Regions from separate parts of the Cytobacillus sp. FSL R7-0696 genome, predicted to be linked through region 2. Evidence: a T-box and tRNA genes for the amino acid it is inferred to sense, from the RefSeq annotation. Region 2 holds a T-box; the other holds one or more tRNA genes.

Region 1 (10,696 bases), 1.8 Mb from region 2:
ACTAACACCGATATGCTTCGGGGAGCTGTAAGTAAGCTTTGATCCGGAGATTTCCGAATGGGGAAACCCCCTATCCGTTATGGGATAGGATCCATACCTGAATACATAGGGTATGGAAGGCAGACCCGGGGAACTGAAACATCTAAGTACCCGGAGGAAGAGAAAGCAAACGCGATTCCCTGAGTAGCGGCGAGCGAAACGGGATTAGCCCAAACCAAGAGGCTTGCCTCTTGGGGTTGTAGGACATTCTATACGGAGTTACAAAGGAACGAGATAGACGAAGAGGTCTGGAAAGGCCCGCCATAGGAGGTAAAAGCCCTGTAGTTGAAACTTCGTTCCCTCCAGAGTGGATCCTGAGTACGGCGGGACACGAGAAATCCCGTCGGAAGCAGGGAGGACCATCTCCCAAGGCTAAATACTCCCTAGTGACCGATAGTGAACCAGTACCGTGAGGGAAAGGTGAAAAGCACCCCGGAAGGGGAGTGAAAGAGATCCTGAAACCGTGTGCCTACAAGTAGTTAGAGCCCGTTAATGGGTGATAGCGTGCCTTTTGTAGAATGAACCGGCGAGTTACGATTACATGCGAGGTTAAGTTGGACAGACGGAGCCGTAGCGAAAGCGAGTCTGAATAGGGCGAATGAGTATGTGGTCGTAGACCCGAAACCAGGTGATCTACCCATGTCCAGGGTGAAGTCCAGGTAACACTGGATGGAGGCCCGAACCCACGTACGTTGAAAAGTGCGGGGATGAGGTGTGGGTAGCGGAGAAATTCCAATCGAACTTGGAGATAGCTGGTTCTCTCCGAAATAGCTTTAGGGCTAGCCTCATGCGTAAGAATCTTGGAGGTAGAGCACTGTTTGGACTAGGGGCCCTCATCGGGTTACCGAATTCAGACAAACTCCGAATGCCAAAGATTTATCCATGGGAGTCAGACTGCGAGTGATAAGATCCGTAGTCAAGAGGGAAACAGCCCAGACCACCAGCTAAGGTCCCAAAGTATACGTTAAGTGGAAAAGGATGTGGAGTTGCTTAGACAACCAGGATGTTGGCTTAGAAGCAGCCACCATTTAAAGAGTGCGTAATAGCTCACTGGTCGAGTGACTCCGCGCCGAAAATGTACCGGGGCTAAACGTATCACCGAAGCTGTGGATTGAACATCGTTGATGTTCAGTGGTAGGAGAGCGTTCTAAGGGCGTTGAAGCTAGACCGTAAGGACTGGTGGAGCGCTTAGAAGTGAGAATGCCGGTATGAGTAGCGAAAGATGGGTGAGAATCCCATCCACCGAATGCCTAAGGTTTCCTGAGGAAGGCTCGTCCGCTCAGGGTTAGTCGGGACCTAAGCCGAGGCTGAAAAGCGTAGGCGATGGACAACAGGTTGATATTCCTGTACCACCGTATTCTGTTTGAGTGATGGGGGGACGCAGGAGGATAGGGTAAGCGCACGATTGGATGTGCGTCTAAGCAGTTAGAGGGACCATGAGGCAAATCCCATGGTCATATACCTTGAGCTGTGATAGCGAGGGAAATTTAGTACCGAAGTTCTTGATTCCACACTGCCAAGAAAAGCCTCTAGCGAGGAATAAGGTGCCCGTACCGCAAACCGACACAGGTAGGCGAGGAGAGAATCCTAAGGTGAGCGAGAGAACTCTCGTTAAGGAACTCGGCAAAATGACCCCGTAACTTCGGGAGAAGGGGTGCTCATTAGGGTGTTAAAGCCTTGATGAGCCGCAGTGAATAGGCCCAGGCGACTGTTTAGCAAAAACACAGGTCTCTGCGAAGCCGCAAGGCGAAGTATAGGGGCTGACGCCTGCCCGGTGCTGGAAGGTTAAGAGGAGAGGTTAGCTCACGCGAAGCTTTGAATCGAAGCCCCAGTAAACGGCGGCCGTAACTATAACGGTCCTAAGGTAGCGAAATTCCTTGTCGGGTAAGTTCCGACCCGCACGAAAGGCGTAACGATCTGGGCACTGTCTCAACGAGAGACTCGGTGAAATTATAGTACCTGTGAAGATGCAGGTTACCCGCGACAGGACGGAAAGACCCCGTGGAGCTTTACTGTAGCCTGATATTGAATTTTGGTACAGCTTGTACAGGATAGGTAGGAGCCTTAGAAGCCGGAGCGCTAGCTTCGGTGGAGGCGTCGGTGGGATACTACCCTGGCTGTATTGAAATTCTAACCCACATCCCTTATCGGGATGGGAGACAGTGTCAGGTGGGCAGTTTGACTGGGGCGGTCGCCTCCTAAAGAGTAACGGAGGCGCCCAAAGGTTCCCTCAGAATGGTTGGAAATCATTCGTAGAGTGTAAAGGCACAAGGGAGCTTGACTGCGAGACCTACAAGTCGAGCAGGGACGAAAGTCGGGCTTAGTGATCCGGTGGTTCCGCATGGAAGGGCCATCGCTCAACGGATAAAAGCTACCCCGGGGATAACAGGCTTATCTCCCCCAAGAGTCCACATCGACGGGGAGGTTTGGCACCTCGATGTCGGCTCATCGCATCCTGGGGCTGTAGTCGGTCCCAAGGGTTGGGCTGTTCGCCCATTAAAGCGGTACGCGAGCTGGGTTCAGAACGTCGTGAGACAGTTCGGTCCCTATCCGTCGTGGGCGCAGGAAATTTGAGAGGAGCTGTCCTTAGTACGAGAGGACCGGGATGGACGCACCGCTGGTGTACCAGTTGTCTTGCCAAAGGCATCGCTGGGTAGCTATGTGCGGAAGGGATAAGTGCTGAAAGCATCTAAGCATGAAGCCCCCCTCGAGATGAGATTTCCCATAGCGCAAGCTAGTAAGATCCCTGAAAGATGATCAGGTTGATAGGTTAGAGGTGGAAGTGTGGCGACACATGCAGCTGACTAATACTAATCGATCGAGGACTTAACCAAAAACGAAAAGCGAAAGCGCCTTGCACAGGTGCGACAAGCATAAGGCAGATTTGACAGGAGGTTGTTCTTTAACCTCATGACAGATTTGACTTATGACCTCGAGCACCTAGGCGCTGTAGCTAGACAATACGAAATGCGGGCGGCTCCAAGCCGCCGCAGCTAGACAGCACTACTTATGTAGTACGTCAGCACGCATTCAGGCGATTACTCAAAATAATCTTCTTCAACATTACCTAGTTTTCAGAGAATGATTTAAAATTTCTCTTGAAATTTTCATAAAAGACGTTATAATAATAAATGTCTTTAAAAAGTCCGGTGGCGATAGCGAGAAGGTCACACCCGTTCCCATACCGAACACGGAAGTTAAGCTTCTCAGCGCCGATGGTAGTTAGGGGCTGTCCCCTTGTGAGAGTAGGACGTTGCCGGGCATACATATTGGAGGATTAGCTCAGCTGGGAGAGCATCTGCCTTACAAGCAGAGGGTCGGCGGTTCGATCCCGTCATCCTCCACCATTTTTTGTGTGTATTTGCCGGCCTAGCTCAATTGGTAGAGCAACTGACTTGTAATCAGTAGGTTGGGGGTTCAAGTCCTCTGGCCGGCACCACTCGTGCTTTGTACGAGCCATTAGCTCAGTTGGTAGAGCATCTGACTTTTAATCAGAGGGTCGAAGGTTCGAGTCCTTCATGGCTCACCATTTGATCATCTTAATATGCGGGTGTGGCGGAATTGGCAGACGCACCAGACTTAGGATCTGGCGCCGCAAGGCGTGGGGGTTCGACTCCCTTCACCCGCACCATTTTAAATATTTGCGGAAGTAGTTCAGTGGTAGAACATCACCTTGCCAAGGTGAGGGTCGCGGGTTCGAATCCCGTCTTCCGCTCCAATATGTGCCGGGGTGGCGGAACTGGCAGACGCACAGGACTTAAAATCCTGCGGTAGGTGACTACCGTACCGGTTCGATTCCGGTCCTCGGCACCATTCTTTTAAAATTAAGCGCCCGTAGCTCAATTGGATAGAGCGTTTGACTACGGATCAAAAGGTTAGGGGTTCGACTCCTCTCGGGCGCGTTATGTTTCGGGAAGTAGCTCAGCTTGGTAGAGCACTTGGTTTGGGACCAAGGGGTCGCAGGTTCGAATCCTGTCTTCCCGACCACTAGATATACATATTTATTTTAGGGGCCTTAGCTCAGCTGGGAGAGCGCCTGCTTTGCACGCAGGAGGTCAGCGGTTCGATCCCGCTAGGCTCCACCAATTAATTTTATACAATATATTCTATGGCGGTGTAGCTCAGCTGGCTAGAGCGTACGGTTCATACCCGTGAGGTCGGGGGTTCGATCCCCTCCGCCGCTACCATAGATAGAATGATGGACCTTTAGCTCAGCTGGTTAGAGCAGACGGCTCATAACCGTCCGGTCGTAGGTTCGAGTCCTACAAGGTCCACCATTATTCGGAGGAATACCCAAGTCTGGCTGAAGGGATCGGTCTTGAAAACCGACAGGGGTGTTAAAGCCCGCGGGGGTTCGAATCCCTCTTCCTCCGCCATTCATATTATTATCGCGGGGTGGAGCAGTCCGGTAGCTCGTCGGGCTCATAACCCGAAGGTCGCAGGTTCAAATCCTGCCCCCGCAATCTGGTCCGGTAGTTCAGTTGGTTAGAATGCCTGCCTGTCACGCAGGAGGTCGCGGGTTCGAGTCCCGTCCGGACCGCCATTTACATATTTATTATTTTGGCTCAGTAGCTCAGTCGGTAGAGCAAAGGACTGAAAATCCTTGTGTCGGCGGTTCGATTCCGTCCTGAGCCATTTTTTATGGCGGTTGTGGCGAAGTGGTTAACGCATCGGATTGTGGTTCCGACATTCGTGGGTTCGATTCCCATCAGCCGCCCCATTGCGGGTGTAGTTTAGTGGTAAAACCTCAGCCTTCCAAGCTGATGATGAGGGTTCGATTCCCTTCACCCGCTTAAATAGGGGCCTATAGCTCAGCTGGTTAGAGCGCACGCCTGATAAGCGTGAGGTCGATGGTTCGAGTCCATTTAGGCCCACCATTTATATTATTCCGCAGTAGCTCAGTGGTAGAGCATTCGGCTGTTAACCGAACGGTCGTAGGTTCGAATCCTACCTGCGGAGCCATATGGAGAAGTACTCAAGTGGCTGAAGAGGCGCCCCTGCTAAGGGTGTAGGTCGGGCAACCGGCGCGAGGGTTCAAATCCCTCCTTCTCCGCCAGTTGGCCCCTTGGTCAAGCGGTTAAGACACCGCCCTTTCACGGCGGTAACACGGGTTCGAATCCCGTAGGGGTCATAAAAAAGAAGCTGTCAACATAAGTTGACAGCTTCTTTTTTATGTGGCTAACACTTTTGGATGTTATATTATCTGTCATTAGATGTCAAAATAATTTGAAAATTAACAAGGGATTTTTATACTTAAGACGAATTAATTAAGAAAGAGTAATGTAATACAAGGAGTGGAATGAATTAGAATGAATACAACTGCATACCCCACTGAATTCGAAATGCACTTGTTTCATGAAGGAAGCTTATTTAAGGCATACGAACTGTTTGGATCACACCGTCATAAAGAAGGAGATAATTGGGTTACTTGCTTTACTATCTATGCTCCACATGCCTCCTCAATATCATTAGTTGGCTCTTTTAATCATTGGAATGGCGAAGGTTTTTCATTGGAAAAAGTAAATAATGAGGGGATATGGACAATTCAGCTAGATGGAGATTTAACAGGAGAAATTTATAAATATGCAATTAAGAACAAGGATGAACAAACTTTTTTAAAGGCTGATCCTTTTGCTTTTTGTTCAGAATTACGACCCAGAACTGCTTCGATTGTCTATTCTTTAGAAGATTACAAATGGAAGGACCAAGGCTGGCAAAAGGAAAAACAACAAAGGAAAGCATTTTCAGAACCTATGATGATATATGAGATGCATCTAGGTACATGGAAAAAGAGGAATGGCCTTTTATTGACATACAGTGAACTAGCAGAAGAAATCATTCCTTACGTAAAGGAGCATGGTTTTACACATATTGAATTGATGCCTATAATTGAACACCCTTATGATCGTTCATGGGGGTATCAAGGAACAGGCTATTATTCGGCTACGAGTAGATATGGTGAACCAAAAGATTTAATGTTTTTTATCGATCAATGCCATCAAAATAATATTGGTGTTATTTTAGATTGGGTACCAGGACATTTCTGTAAAGATCAACATGGGCTATATTGTTTAGATGGTGAATATGTTTATGAATACGAAACAGAAGCTGATAGGGAAAATTTTGTTTGGGGTACAGCTAATTTTAATTTAAGTAAAACAGAGGTTCATAGTTTCCTCATATCCAATGCTATTTTTTGGATGGAAAAATACCATGTCGATGGATTTAGAATTGATGCAGTATCAAATATTATTTTTTGGCCTAATAACGAGAAGAGGGAAAATCCATTTGGTATTCAATTTTTACAGAAATTAAATAAAGCTGTGTTTGCTTATGATCCCTCTATCTTGATGATGGCAGAGGATTCTACTGATTGGCCCCAAGTAACGGCTCCTGTTCACTATGGCGGATTAGGTTTCAGTTATAAATGGAATATGGGGTGGATGAATGATGTATTATCTTATATGGAGAAAGCCCCAGGTGAACGACAATACCACCATAATAAAATGACTTTTTCTTTAATGTATGCATACTCCGAAAATTTTCTCTTACCGTTATCACATGATGAGGTTGTCCATGGGAAGAAATCCCTGCTAGACAAGATGCCAGGAGATTATTGGCAAAAATTTGCCCAATATCGTTTGCTCTTAGGTTTTATGATGACACATCCAGGTAAAAAGCTGTTATTTATGGGGTTTGAGCTAGGACAATTTGCCGAGTGGAAAGATGAAGAACAGTTGGATTGGCACTTACTTCAGTATGAAATGCATGCAAAAACGAATCATTATGTGAAGAAGTTAATAAAGTTATATAAGAGATCTAAATCATTATATGAATGGGACCACAGATCAGAAGGTTTTGAGTGGATTGATGCTAATAACCATCAGCAATCCATTTTTTCATTTATTCGTAAAGGAGTAGAAGAAGAAGAAATATTAATTGTTGTATGTAACTTTTCCCCTCAAGTATATATGAATTTTCGAATGGGTGTTCCTAAAAATGGGAGTTATAGAGAAGTGTTTAATAGTGATAATCATGAATTTGGTGGCTCTCATTGTATTAATAAACGAGTATTAAATACAAAAAAACAATCCTACCATGGAAAACCATACAGCATCGAAATGACGATACCACCATTCGGTATTTCAGTTTTACGTCCTGTTAGAAAAAGAAAAAGGAGTGATGTTGTAAATGGCTAACAAGAAATGTGTAGCGATGCTGCTTGCTGGAGGTAAAGGAAGCCGCCTTAATTCTTTGACGAAGGAGCTTGCTAAACCAGCTGTCCCTTTTGGAGGTAAATACCGCATCATCGATTTTACACTTAGTAATTGTACAAATTCAGGTATCGATACAGTCGGTGTACTAACACAATATCAACCGCTAATACTCAATTCATATATTGGCATAGGAAGCGCATGGGATTTGGATAGAAGAAATGGCGGTGTGACAGTACTTCCCCCTTACAGTGAATCTTCTGAAGTCAAATGGTATACAGGTACGGCAAGTGCTATCTATCAAAATATCAATTATTTAGAGCAACATAACCCCGAATATGTATTAATTTTATCAGGTGACCATATTTACAAAATGAACTATGACTTAATGCTAGATTACCATATTAGTAAAGGAGCTGATGCGACAATCTCTGTTATAGAGGTCCCGTGGCATGAAACAAATCGTTTTGGTATTATGAATACTTCTTTAGATATGAGAATAGAAGATTTTGAAGAAAAACCTGAGCAAGCAAAGAATAATTTAGCATCAATGGGCATTTATATCTTTAAATGGTCAGTACTAAATGAGTTTTTACAAAAGGATAATCAAAATAAGGACTCAAGCCATGATTTTGGAAAAGATATTATTCCTGAGATGTTGAAGTTAAATAAGAAACTTTATGCCTATCCTTTTAATGGTTATTGGAAAGACGTCGGTACAGTTCAAAGTCTATGGGAAGCTAATATGGATTTATTAGATGAAAATTGTGAGTTAAATCTTTTTGATCAAGACTGGAGAATTTACTCAGTTAATCCTAACCATCCTCCACAATATATTTCTCCACAAGCAAAGGTCAAACAATCTTTAGTAAATGAAGGATGTACGATTGAAGGCGAGGTAATCAAATCAGTTCTCTTTCAAGGTGTAGCGATTGATAAAGGGTCTGTTATTAAAGAATCAGTAGTTATGCCAAATACAAGGATTGGTAAGAATGTCATATTAGAAAAGGTCATTGTCCCTTCAAATATAGTTATACCAGATGGGACAGTAATTAAAGAAAGAAAAGAAACAAGTGAAGCATTGTTAATCACGCCAGAAAGTATTTGTCATTTTGCATAAATGTAGAACCGTATGATTTTTACTGGGGGGATATTGATTGAATAATCGTTTATTAGGAGTCATTGATGCGACAACTTATCATAAGGGACTGGATGAGTTAACCCTTCATCGTTCTTTAGCTGCTGTTCCTTTTGCTGGAAGATATAGACTAATAGATTTTATTCTCTCTAATATGGTCAATTCAGGAATAGAGAGTGTGGCGATTTTTCCGAAATATCAATACCGATCTTTGATGGATCATCTAGGATCGGGGAAGAACTGGGATTTAGATAGAAAAAGAGATGGTCTTTTCTTCTTCCCATCACCGATGATTGATAGTTCAAATAGTGGGATTGGTTCATTTAATCATTTTGTTGCTAACATTGATTATTTTTATCGTAGTTCACAAGATTATGCATTAATTGCTAATTGCTATACCGTTTGTAATATTGATTTCTCACCAGTTTTACAGCGGCATATTCAATCTGGCTGTGATATTACGTCAATTCAACAGCTAAATCAACCTTTAGAGATGTATTTGGTCAAAAAAGATCTTCTAATAGATATGATTCAAACTCGCAGACAAACAGGTTATACATGCATAAGTGATATTATGGCTGATATCCATCAGCCTTACACAATTTGTCATTATGAATATAAGGGGGAGGCAGTAACTATCGATTCTGTCCAATCTTATTTTCAAGCGAGCATGGAACTACTAACCCCTGATGTCTGGAGAAATTTATTTTTAAGAGATTTTCCAATCTATACAAAAGTAAAAGATGAACCGCCAACAAGATATCTAAATGGTTGTGAAGTAAAGAATTCTATTGTGGCCAACGGTTGCCAAATAGAAGGAAAAGTAGAATATAGTATTATTGCTAGGGGTGTAAAAGTCGGTAAAAATACGATAGTAAGAAACTGTGTGATTATGCAGAAATGTGAGATTCAAGAGGGGTGTGTATTAGATTCTGTTATTTTAGATAAAGATGTGAAAGTAGAAGAAGGAACCTACTTAACAGGCACACAATCGGTCCCTTTTGTTGTTAAAAAAGGGTCAATTCAAGGAGCGTTGATGAATTCGTGAAAGTATTATTTGCCGTCTCAGAATGTGTCCCTTTTTTTAAATCAGGTGGATTAGCAGATGTCGCAGGTTCGTTACCGAAGGAATTAACGAAACAAGGGACGGAAGTAAGAATAATATTACCAAAGTATGGGAACATCCCTGCCTTATATAAGAATAAGACAAAAAAGATAGCCGAATTCGTAGTCGCTGTTGGCTGGCGCAATCAATATTGTGGAATTGAAGTGCTCGAGTTAAATGATATTACTTTTTATTTTGTAGATAATGAATACTATTTTAAGAGAGAAAAATTATATGGTTACGATGATGATGGTGAGCGATTTGCTTATTTTAATAGAGCTGTATTAGAAACACTGGCACAGCTCGACTATTATCCTGATATTATTCATTGCCATGATTGGCATACAGGCATGATTCCTTTTTTATTAAGAGTTCATTATCAAAAAAGAAGTGGGTATGAATTGATTAAAACAGTCTTTACGATTCATAATCTACACTTTCAAGGTGTCTTCCCTAAAGATGCCATTCATGATTTGTTTGGGTTGGGGTTTGAGTATTATCGTGAAGATCAATTAAAGTATTATGATTGTATTAATTTTATGAAAGGTGCCATAGTATCAGCTGATCAAATAACAACTGTAAGTCCTACGTATAGAGATGAGATTCTAACAGATTATTTTGGTGAGGGATTAAATGGTTTGTTACAGGAAAGAAATGACCATTTAATTGGGATATTGAATGGAATTGATGAAGACGTCTATCACCCAGAGAAAGATGCGACGATTTATCAAGCATTTCATTCAGAGCAATGGCTATTAAAGAAGGAAAACAAGGCATATTTACAAAAAATATTCGATTTAAAGATAGATCGGAATACCCCCATTGTGGCTATGATCACAAGGTTAACAAAACAAAAAGGTATGGACTTAATAGAGAGAGTATTCCATGAAATGATGCAAGAAAATGTGCAATTTATTCTTATTGGTACAGGCGATATAGTGTTTGAAGATTTCTTCAGAAAAATGGAAGCAAATTACGGGGAAAAATGTAAATGTTATATTGGGTTCAATGAAGAAGTAGCGCATCAAGTATATGCGGGTGCTGATCTATTTTTGATGCCGTCTAAGTTCGAGCCTTGTGGATTAGGTCAACTCATTGCGATGAAATATGGTGCCATTCCTATAGTAAGAGAAACAGGAGGGTTGAATGATACCGTACAGTCTTATAATGACCAGACAGGTGAGGGCTGGGGGTTCACTT
Region 2 (10,696 bases):
ATTGAACTTATTAAAGCTGTTACTTTTCCGACAAAACCGAAGACGATGGCAATCACTGCTGCACCTGCAATTACATAAACACTGTAAATTTTGGTGATCGCAAGTACACCGATATTTTCTCCATAGGTTGTTTTCGGTGGCCCTCCTATTAGTGCTGATAACATTGTTCCCATCCCATCACCTAAGATTGAGCGATGTAAGCCTGGGTCTTTAATATAGTCTTTGCCAACGACTTTTCCGAGTACAAGTTGATGACCGATATGTTCAGAAAGAGTGACAACAGCTACCGGGATCATCAATAGAGCAAGATCAAGAGTAATTCTGATATCATAATCCATCACAGGAAAGATAAATTCAGGCATTTCAAACCATGCAGCTTTTGCAACCACTGAGAAGTCAACAATACCAATCATGAGTGAATATACATAACCGATAATTATACCAGCAAGAATCGGAATCATTCCAAACATCCCTTTTCCATATACTGAGATAACTACTGTAGCAGCAAGTGTAATTAAAGCTGCCGAGAAGTGAAGCATGCTATATTCTCCTGTTACGGGGTTGTTCATTGCCATGTCTATCGCTGTTCCTGATAACGCAAGTCCGATAACGATAATAACAGGTCCTGTAACAATTGGTGGTAATAATTTTAAAATCCAACGATAACCTGCTTGCTTAATAATAAGAGCGACAATCCCATAAACGAGACCTGCCATAAAGCTTCCTATCATAGCAGCACCAGGTCCACCTTCGAGCTGTGCCGTCTGTATAGGAATAATAAATGCGAAAGACGAACCTAGGTAAGCTGGTACTTTCCATTTTGTAATCATTAGGAAGGCAAGTGTTCCGATACCACTTGAGATTAGTGCAATAGCCGGACTTAATCCTACTAAGTATGGTACTAAGATGGTCGCACCAAACATGGCGAATAAATGCTGTAAGCTAAGGGTGAGCCAATGTACTGGCGTTGGTTTATCATGTATGTCTAATACTGGTTTATTCATGGTGGTATTTCTCCCCTTTAATATAAAACCCTCTTTGCCTGCGGACAAAGAGGGTTGGTAAGCATAGACAGGAGCAGTCTATTACTTCCCCCTTTGTCAGCCTCTCTGGACTGCATTTAAAAAGGGCTCATTTATTTTTCAAAAATACTAACTTGATCTGTTTGATCAATTTCATTTAGTTCGACAACTATTTTTTCCGAACTTGAAGTTGGAATATTTTTCCCGACATAATCGGCTCTAATCGGTAATTCTCTATGACCACGATCGACAAGCACACCTAATTGGATAGCTGAAGGTCTACCTATATCAATTAAAGCATCTAATGCTGCTCTTACCGTCCTTCCAGTATAAAGGACATCATCAATAACAATCACTTTCTTATCGTTAATATCAATCGGGATATTTGAACCCTTAACGAGTGGTTCTTGATTATCTGTCTTCTTTGATAAGTCATCTCTATATAGCGTAATGTCAATTTCACCAACCGAAACTTTGGCACCTTCAATTTCTTCTATTCGCTTTGCTAAGCGATTAGCAATATAAATTCCTCTTGTCTTTATTCCAATAAGTACACAATCCTCTATGCCCTTATTCTTTTCAATCATTTCATGAGCTATTCTTGTTAGTGCTCTTCTTATCGCTTGTTCGTCCAGTACAATGGCTTTTTGTGACATCTTTTTCACCTCATTTTATACTAAAAAACCCTCTCACCTAAGGACGAGAGGGTAAACGATTGTACTTTATTTAAACATACAACAACCGTATGTTCATACCGTTTCCTTCCCAGCCTCACGGGACTGTTCTTAAAGGACTTATTTAACTGAATTCATCTTATAACACTTCAACTTATATGTCAACTATTATTTTTCCAACATAGCAATTAGCTGTTTAAAATCCGTTGGCAATGGTGCAGTAAATTCAAGGTACTCACCTGTTCTTGGATGATTAAACCCTAACACACCTGCATGAAGCACTTGTCCACCGAATTCAACCGTTTTTCGCGGCCCATATTTCGGATCACCAGCTAATGGAAAGCCAATATATTTCATATGAACACGTATTTGATGCGTTCTTCCCGTTTCGAGCTGACATTCTATCAAAGTAAAATCTTTAAAACGGTCGATAACATTAAAATGCGTTACAGCATGTTTGCCACTATCAACCACCGTCATACTTTGACGATCTTTCGTATCTCTCCCAATTGGGGCATCAATTGTGCCATGATCATGATTGACAACGCCGTGAACAATCGCTTTATATTTTCTCGTCACCGTCTTATTAACAAGTTGATCTACTAACTTCTCATGGGCAAGATCATTTTTAGCAACCATCAGAAGGCCGGAAGTGTCCTTATCAATGCGATGGACAATACCTGGTCTCATAACCCCATTTATACCTGATAAGTCTTTACAATGTGCTAATAAACCGTTTACCAATGTACCTGTTCCATGCCCAGCCGCAGGGTGTACAACCATTCCCCTCGGTTTATTGACAACTAAAACATCACTATCTTCATAGTAAATATCCAAGTCCATATCCTCAGCAACTACATCTAATGGCTCTGGATCAGGAATAATAATATCAAGATGGTCTTCATTTACTACTTTATAATTTGTTTTCACTTTATTACCATTGACAAGCACATGTCCTGCTTTTATCCATTCTTGTACTTGTGTTCTTGACCATTCTGCATTCAGATTAGCCAGCACCTTATCAATTCGATCACCCGCTTGATTATCGGTGACATTATGTTCCACTTTGCTCATTTGCTTTCTCCTTTTTCACTTCTCTTTCCTCTCGTATCATCTGTATTAATAACAACACGACACCTACACATAGAGAGGAGTCCGCAACATTAAATATCGGGAAGTTATATCCGAACGGGAAAGTATGAATAAAATCAACCACTTCTTTTCGCCAAAGACGATCAATAAAGTTTCCAATTGCACCACCTAATATAAGTGCTAATGAGAGCTGAAGAAGCCATTTTCCCTTCGCATGTGTTTGCATATAATAAATGATTCCGATGATGACAATAACAGTAATCAAATAAAAGAACCACATTTGACCTTCTAATATTCCCCAGGCTGCACCTGTGTTCCGATGGGAAGTAATATACAGAAAATCTTCAATGACAGTAATACTTTCACCAAGCGTAAAATTCTTGACAATTAACCATTTAGTCCATTGATCAAAAGCAATAATCAATAAAGCGATTATGTAGAAAAACACAAAGGCAACCTCCAATATTCATTTGTATACCTTTGCATTTTAGCATAAACCCATAAAAAACGGTAGCTTTGCTCTTTAAGCGATCGTTTTAATCATAAAGGGCTTTACGATAGAACCTTTTAAGAGACTGACAATCGTCCATTGTTTTTAACGTAGGGATTAATGTTAATAAATCTTCTGGCAAAAACTCACCAGAAATTTCACATGTGCCGAATTGGCCATTTTCATACTTCTCAATCGCCTTTTCAACATCATATAATTCATCTAATATCATTTCATTTATAAAGGGGTGAAGATTACTTTGCATTAACCTCTCAAGTAACTCTTGTCTCGTATTACGAAGCTCTTCAATTAGTGGAATAACATGTGGTTGATTGTTCAAAAAAATCCCCCTTCATCCTACAAGATTGTTCATAAAGTTATTATGAGCAACTGGCTAATTTTGAACGCCTCTAAAGATTTTACAAGGTGAACAAGTTTTGCAGGTTGAGGAAAATTTTATTAGTTTTTACTCATAATCAAGAAGGATTAAAGAAATGGAAAGTGTGAAAAGCCGAGACATAATAAAAATGATGCACTAAAATATTGGCTAACATTTTCTTCATCTGATGCATTTTGTTACAGTCGCTTTTATTATAAATAAGGCAAAAGTCATTTAGCTTTACTTCATTTTCTATCTTCATTCATTCTTCTTATATAATTAGAAAAAGACCCGAACGGTTCGTCCGGGCCAAAATTAGGGTAGTTCGTTTTAACCTAGTACCACTTAGCTCAAATGGCTATAGTTTTCTTTCACGACAGTAGCACAACGTGGGCAGAGTGTTGAAAATTCATCTACTTCCCCAACTTCTGGTGTGACAGTCCAACAACGTTCACATGTTTCGCCTTCAGCTTTGGAAACTAGGATTGCTACATTGTCAAATTTATGTGCTTCATTTGGTGCTTGTTCTAAGCTGCCTGCCACTTCAAATGCAGAAACGATAAAGAGTTGTGGTAGGCTCTCTGAAATAGAATCAAGTAATGAATTGGTTTCGTTATCGACATACAACGTTACTTTTGCTGTCAATGATTTACCGATTACTTTTTCATTTCGTGCTTCTTCTAGAGCTTTTAGGACATGATTTCTTAGTTTCATGAATGCTGTCCATTTTGCCGTTAATTCTTCCGCATTGGCAAAAGTTTCTACTGACGGCATATCTGTCAATTGAACACTCATCTCTTCCACGCTTGGAATGTGACGCCACACTTCATCAGCTGTATGAGAAAGAATCGGTGATACAAGCTTAGTAAGGGCAACTAAGCTATCATAAAGCACTGTTTGAATCGCACGACGATCATGTTGATCTTGCGCTTCAATGTACAACACATCTTTCGCAAAGTCTAAATAGAACGAACTTAAGTCTAATGTGCAGAAATTATTCACAGCATGGTAAATACCTGCAAATTCATAGTTCTCATATGATTGAAGCGATGTTTCGATTAGTTTATTTAACTTCACTAACATAAACTGATCGACTTCACGTAAATCATCATAAGAAACGCGATGTACTGCTGGATCAAAATCAGCTAAGTTTCCTAATAAGAAGCGGAAAGTGTTTCTAATTTTACGGTAAACTTCTGCTACTTGTTTTAAGATTGGATCAGATACTCTTACATCTGCTTGGTAATCAACTGATGCAACCCAAAGTCTTAAAATATCTGCACCTAATTGGTTCATCACTTTTGAAGGTACAATGACATTACCAATTGACTTACTCATTTTTCTCCCTTCACCATCTAAAACAAAGCCGTGACTTAAGATGCCTTTATATGGCGCCTTACCAGTTACAGCGACACCTGTTGATAATGATGAGTTAAACCAACCTCTATATTGGTCAGACCCTTCTAGATAAAGGTCTGCTGGTCTTTGTAAATCTTCTCGTTCTAGCAATACTGCTTGATGCGAAGAACCTGAATCAAACCACACATCCATAATATCAGTTTCTTTTGTAAATACACCATTTGGGCTACCTGGATGAGTAAATCCTTCAGGCAATAATTCCTTTGCCTCTTTTTCAAACCACACATTAGAACCGTGCTCTCTAAATAGGTTGGATACATGATTAATGGTTTCGTCTGTAATAATCTCTTCTCCATTTTCTGCATAGAAGACAGGAATTGGCACACCCCATGCGCGCTGTCTAGAAATACACCAATCGCCACGATCACGAACCATATTATAAAGCCTTGTTTCGCCCCATGCTGGTGTAAATGTTGTATCATTAATTGCTTGCAATAATTCCTGTCTAAAATCTTTAATTGAAGCAAACCATTGAGCCGTTGCACGGAAAATAACTGGTTTTTTTGTGCGCCAATCATGTGGATAAGAATGCTTGATAAAAGAAAGCTTCAATAACGCGCCGACTTCTTCTAATTTTTCAGTGATTGGTTTATTCGCCTTATCATAGAAAAGACCTTCAAAGCCAGGTGCTTCTTCTGTCATTACACCTTTATCATCTACTGGACATAATACATCTAAGCCATATTTACTTCCGATGTAAAAGTCGTCTTCACCATGTCCTGGAGCCGTATGAACACAACCAGTACCAGCGTCTGTAGTTACATGGTCACCAAGCATAACAAGTGAATCACGGCCATATAATGGATGTTCAGCAGTCACATATTCTAAGTCACTACCTTGAATGGTTTGAACGACCTTAGGATTTTCCCAGCCAATCTCTTCTGACACTGTCGCTAGCAGGTCTTCAGCTACTAAATATTTTTCGTTATCCACTTCAACGACAACATATTTTAGTTTCGGGTGGACAGAAATACCTAAGTTAGCTGGCATTGTCCAAGGAGTGGTTGTCCAAATAATAATACGTACGTCATCAGTTAAAACATCTTTGCCATCTTTCACTTTGAATCCTACATAAATGGAAGCGGATTGCTTATCTTTATATTCAATCTCAGCTTCAGCTAATGCAGACTCAGATGATGGTGACCAGTAAACAGGTTTCTTCCCTTTATAGATATAACCTTTCTTCGCCATCTCACCAAAAACTTTAATTTGTTGGGCCTCATAGGCAGGTTTTAATGTAATATAGGGATTTTCCCAATCTCCACGAACACCTAATCGCATGAATTGTTCACGTTGATTTTCGATTTGACCGTACGCATATTCTTCACAAAGCTTACGGAATTCTGCTACCGTCATTTCTTTACGTTTTACACCTTTATTCGTTAATGCTTGTTCAATGGGTAATCCATGCGTATCCCAACCAGGAACATATGGTGCATGGTAACCACTCATTGATTTATAGCGGTTAATAAAGTCTTTTAAAATTTTATTTAACGCATGTCCGATATGAAGATCGCCATTCGCATAAGGAGGTCCGTCATGCAGAACAAACAAAGGTTGATTTTTTGTGCGCTCAAGCACTTTTGCATAAATATCTTGTTCATTCCATTCTGTTTGCATTTCAGGTTCTCTTTTTGGCAAATTTCCTCTCATTGGGAAATCTGTTTTAGGCATTAATAAAGTATCTTTGTAATCCATAGCTCATTTCCTCCTCAACATACTACATAACATTATGACCAAAGTAGCGTTCATACATAAGGTACGCGGAAAAAACACAAAAAACCCCTCATCCCAAAAAAGGGACGAGAGGTTATATATTCCCGCGGTACCACCCTTGTAGATAGAGAAATTCCTATCCGCTCAAAAATCAATTCGTAACGTGAACGTCTACGCCTTACTCTAACTTTTTAGCTCAAGTAAGGAACTCAAGGGTGATGTTCAAATTCTTCTTCTTAATATCAGGCTTTCACCTACCCTGAATCGCTGAAGTGGAAATCCACTCTTTTAAGTAAGATAGAATGCTACTATCCCTGTCATCGTTTTATCATGTTTTTTCTAGATTATATGCGATAGGATACAACTTCGTCAAGTCGTCGTTTATCTAAAAGATAAAAGTATCTTATACTCTAGATTCTTCTTCTTTTGTAGACTTTAATTCTGTTGTATCTAGCTCATACTCCATTAAGTGGTCCCAGTCATCATTCTGCAGCATATCTAATTGGGCTTCAATTAACATTTTAAAACGATTTCTAAATACTTTCGATTGCTTTTTCAAATCTTCTATATCTAGCGCAATCTTCCTTGCTTTAGATAATGATTCATTCACAATCCTATCGGCGTTTTTCTCCGCTTCCCGAATAATTAACTTTGCCTCTTTCTGTGCGTTTCGCTTCACTTCTTCCCCAGCTTCTTGCGCAACAACAATCGACTTATTTAACGTCTCTTCAATCGTATTAAAATGTCCGACTCTTTCATTTAAGTCGTTTAAACGCTCTTCTAATTCCTTCTTCTCACGAATAATGATTTCATAGTCTTTAATCACTTGATCTAAAAACTCATTTACTTCATCTTCATCATATCCACGAAAACCTTTGCTGAACTCTTTGTTATGAATATCTAATGGTGTTAATGGCATAAGGCCACCTCCTAGATCAGTTGGTCAAATTATGTACATTTGTTAACATGTAATTCGACAGTTTCTTGCAGATTCCTGCATAAAATTCGATACACTTTCAATTTTATATCGGTAACACACTATAATCATTATAGCTAAAAAAGATTATTTTTGTATACCGACAACTACTTTCCATTTTTCTTTCTTGGTTTTTCCCTCTATCGCAATAACCTTACAGCGCCCATAGCCTCTTACTGAAATTGTATCACTCTCACGGCAATCGAATGCTACATTTTCTTTCATTGCCCAATTTACTTTTACTTTTTTTGCAGAAATGAGTTGTTGCGCCTTTTGTCTAGAAAAATTATAAATCGATGCAATCAGCGTATCAAGTCTTAAGGATGACATTGTAAAAACTTTTTCTTGCCACTGCTCTTTTGCATCGATAACAGATGCAAATGGCTTTTCTTCAAGTTGAACAGAAGCTTTCCCAACAGATTCTAATTGCATAGAAATATAAGAGGATACTTCCTTAGAGACAATTACTTGTATCGTATGACCTTCAAACAAAATATCTCCAAATTTACTTCTTTTCAATCCGAGTGACATCAAGCTTCCAAGTACTTGAGGATGCTCGATTAATACGAATTTATGCGGATAATTTACTTGGTATAATTCTAAGCGAAAATCGTCCATTTCCGGTATAAAATAATCTGGAAAAATAAGCGCGCGTTTTCTTTCAGCGTTTCTATGTCCACCGTCAAATTGTACGCGCACATCACTTTGAGAACCAATGATGGTGTGTAAAATATCTTGTTCCCTTGGATCGAGAAAATCTGTAAGCTTAGGCGCATACGTTTGTTCAACCGTTTGTCGCCAACTTAACACTTGATCAATAAACTCTCTCTCTTCCGTACGAAAATGTTGATATAGATTTGACATTTGCTTACTCCTTTAAAACTGGTTAGGCAAGAAAAGCCTAACTATGTTTAACAATTGTATAATAGTATAACATTTATTTTTTATTTGTTTTACAATTGTCTTAGAATCCCGATGAATAGTCATTGAAAAAACAAAATACGAGCTAAGCATTAGCTCGTATTTTCTACATCATCCAAAAAAATATTTGTCTAATGCCGGATGTAGCTAAATTTAATACTAATATAGCTACAATCGGCGAAATATCTAACATCCCACCAATTGGCGGAATGACACGTCTAAATGGTTCAAGAAAGGGTTCACAAATTTTTGTTAAAATTTGCCCAATACTAGATTCTCTTGCATTCGGAAACCATGACATGAGTATGTATATAATCAATGCCCATGAATAAATCTCCACGGCTGTTATAATAATCGAAAATAAAGTTGCCATATTTAATTTACCACCTCGAGTTTTCTTCTTCCTGTTCCTGAATCATTTGTGAAATATTCCCAGATACTTCGACATTTTCAGGTGTACATAAAAAGATGTCCATTCCAATTTTTTGTATATCTCCACCAATGGCATACACAGTTCCACTTAAAAAATCAACAATGCGCTTTGCCTGGCTTTTATCAATTCTTTGAAGATTAACCACAACAGCTTTTCTATTCTTCAATTGATCAGCAATTTCTTGAGCTTCAGCATAGACGCGCGGCTCCACAAGGACAACTTTTGATGATTTTTGCTGACCGCCTTGTCCTTGGACGGATTGTAAACTTACGACATTTTGTTTTGTTGCAGCATGCTGCCTTTGAGAAGCCCGCACAGAGGTTGTTTCTTGCTCTTCTTTACGATCCCTACTATTAGCGTAATCATCTTCTCTTGTCTCATAGTTGTCTTCTTCGTCTTCTAAAAAGAAATATGATTTAAACTTTGATTTTATACTCATCTGCACCTAGCCTCCTTACTTTTCTTTTCCAACTAAAGCCGTTCCTATACGGACCATTGTTGCCCCTTCTTCAATAGCAATTTGATAATCATTGGACATCCCCATTGATAATTCTTTACACGGTGCATGAGATAATTGAAGGGATAATACTTCTTGCTGAAGCAACTTCAAATTTCGAAAACAATTTCTTAATACTGTCTCATCACTTGTAAGTGGTGCCATTGTCATTAGACCAACTACTTCTATTTGTTTAAAATCTGACAGTGCTTTAACAAAAGGAATGATTTCTTCTTTGGATAATCCTTGCTTCGAATCTTCTCCAGACACATTAACTTGTATAAAGCATTTAATTGGTTTATTCGCTCGCTTTTCAATCTCTTTTGCCAGAGACATACGATCTAATGAATGGATATAATCCACTTTATTGATGATATTTTTTACTTTTCTAGATTGTAAGCTTCCGATATAATGCCAAACAGCCCCATTTTTAATGACAGCTTGTTTTTCTAATAGGCCTTCATCACGATTTTCTCCAAGGTTATTAACCCCCGCGGCAATTGCCTCCTGCGCTCTTTCTGTTGATACATATTTTGTCACAGCGATAATTTTCACTTCATCACTAGAACGATTAACTTTCTCACAAACAGCTTGTATATTTTCCTGTATATTCTCTAGGTTTGTTTGTACATTCAAGATGCTATTCCTCCTCACGCAAACCAATAAAGCTCATCATTCTACCCGTTTTTCCGTCATCTCTTCGGTGTGAAAAAAACAAGGATTCATGACAGCTTGTACAATATTCAGTAGTATGAATATTATCTTGTAAAACACCGTATTTCTGCAATAAGAGCTGATTACATCGTTTTAAATCTAATTGATATTGACCTTTAGCTATTTCATTATAAACACTAGGAGCTATTTCTCCTAGGCAATCGTTCACCTTGTTAATAACATGATTATCTACAATATAACAAGAGCGACATATGCCCGGGCCTATAACAACTTCGACCTCTTGTGGGTGAATTCCTTTTTCACGGAAGGCAGCAATCGCACTTTTAGCGATTTCAAAGACCGTCCCTTTCCATCCTGCATGAGCAACAGCCATATGCTGACTCTTTGGATGAAAGAAATATAG

Evidence for each region. A T-box is a leader RNA that pairs with one kind of tRNA and senses whether it is charged. The one in region 2 lies ahead of ileS (isoleucine--tRNA ligase), so its partner is inferred to be a tRNA-Ile.
Region 1: it has a tRNA-Ile gene. The T-box ahead of ileS (isoleucine--tRNA ligase) is inferred to sense a tRNA for this amino acid. The anticodon was not compared.

Annotation. Positions count from the first base shown of each region.
Region 1 covers NZ_JBBOWA010000001.1:2,767,617-2,778,312, forward strand. The annotation lists rRNA gene MKX29_RS14410 (23S ribosomal RNA) at 1-2,873, shown strand, start outside; rRNA gene rrf (5S ribosomal RNA) at 3,185-3,301, shown strand; tRNA gene MKX29_RS14420 (tRNA-Val) at 3,311-3,386, shown strand; tRNA gene MKX29_RS14425 (tRNA-Thr) at 3,403-3,478, shown strand; tRNA gene MKX29_RS14430 (tRNA-Lys) at 3,493-3,568, shown strand; tRNA gene MKX29_RS14435 (tRNA-Leu) at 3,586-3,670, shown strand; tRNA gene MKX29_RS14440 (tRNA-Gly) at 3,683-3,757, shown strand; tRNA gene MKX29_RS14445 (tRNA-Leu) at 3,764-3,852, shown strand; tRNA gene MKX29_RS14450 (tRNA-Arg) at 3,868-3,941, shown strand; tRNA gene MKX29_RS14455 (tRNA-Pro) at 3,950-4,026, shown strand; tRNA gene MKX29_RS14460 (tRNA-Ala) at 4,049-4,124, shown strand; tRNA gene MKX29_RS14465 (tRNA-Met) at 4,150-4,226, shown strand; tRNA gene MKX29_RS14470 (tRNA-Ile) at 4,240-4,316, shown strand; tRNA gene MKX29_RS14475 (tRNA-Ser) at 4,323-4,415, shown strand; tRNA gene MKX29_RS14480 (tRNA-Met) at 4,429-4,502, shown strand; tRNA gene MKX29_RS14485 (tRNA-Asp) at 4,506-4,582, shown strand; tRNA gene MKX29_RS14490 (tRNA-Phe) at 4,602-4,674, shown strand; tRNA gene MKX29_RS14495 (tRNA-His) at 4,684-4,759, shown strand; tRNA gene MKX29_RS14500 (tRNA-Gly) at 4,762-4,832, shown strand; tRNA gene MKX29_RS14505 (tRNA-Ile) at 4,840-4,916, shown strand; tRNA gene MKX29_RS14510 (tRNA-Asn) at 4,927-5,001, shown strand; tRNA gene MKX29_RS14515 (tRNA-Ser) at 5,005-5,095, shown strand; tRNA gene MKX29_RS14520 (tRNA-Glu) at 5,099-5,170, shown strand; gene glgB (1,4-alpha-glucan branching enzyme) at 5,349-7,238, shown strand; gene MKX29_RS14530 (glucose-1-phosphate adenylyltransferase) at 7,231-8,373, shown strand; gene MKX29_RS14535 (sugar phosphate nucleotidyltransferase) at 8,411-9,439, shown strand; gene glgA (glycogen synthase GlgA) at 9,436-10,696, shown strand, end outside.
Region 2 covers NZ_JBBOWA010000001.1:4,520,502-4,531,197, forward strand. The annotation lists gene MKX29_RS22960 (uracil-xanthine permease family protein) at 1-1,004, opposite strand, end outside; gene pyrR (bifunctional pyr operon transcriptional regulator/uracil phosphoribosyltransferase PyrR) at 1,136-1,678, opposite strand; gene MKX29_RS22970 (RluA family pseudouridine synthase) at 1,865-2,770, opposite strand; gene lspA (signal peptidase II) at 2,751-3,236, opposite strand; gene MKX29_RS22980 (hypothetical protein) at 3,325-3,618, opposite strand; gene ileS (isoleucine--tRNA ligase) at 4,003-6,774, opposite strand; T-box leader at 6,872-7,122, opposite strand; gene MKX29_RS22990 (DivIVA domain-containing protein) at 7,196-7,711, opposite strand; gene MKX29_RS22995 (YlmH family RNA-binding protein) at 7,856-8,632, opposite strand; gene MKX29_RS23000 (YggT family protein) at 8,796-9,062, opposite strand; gene MKX29_RS23005 (cell division protein SepF) at 9,070-9,561, opposite strand; gene MKX29_RS23010 (YggS family pyridoxal phosphate-dependent enzyme) at 9,577-10,254, opposite strand; gene pgeF (peptidoglycan editing factor PgeF) at 10,259-10,696, opposite strand, start outside.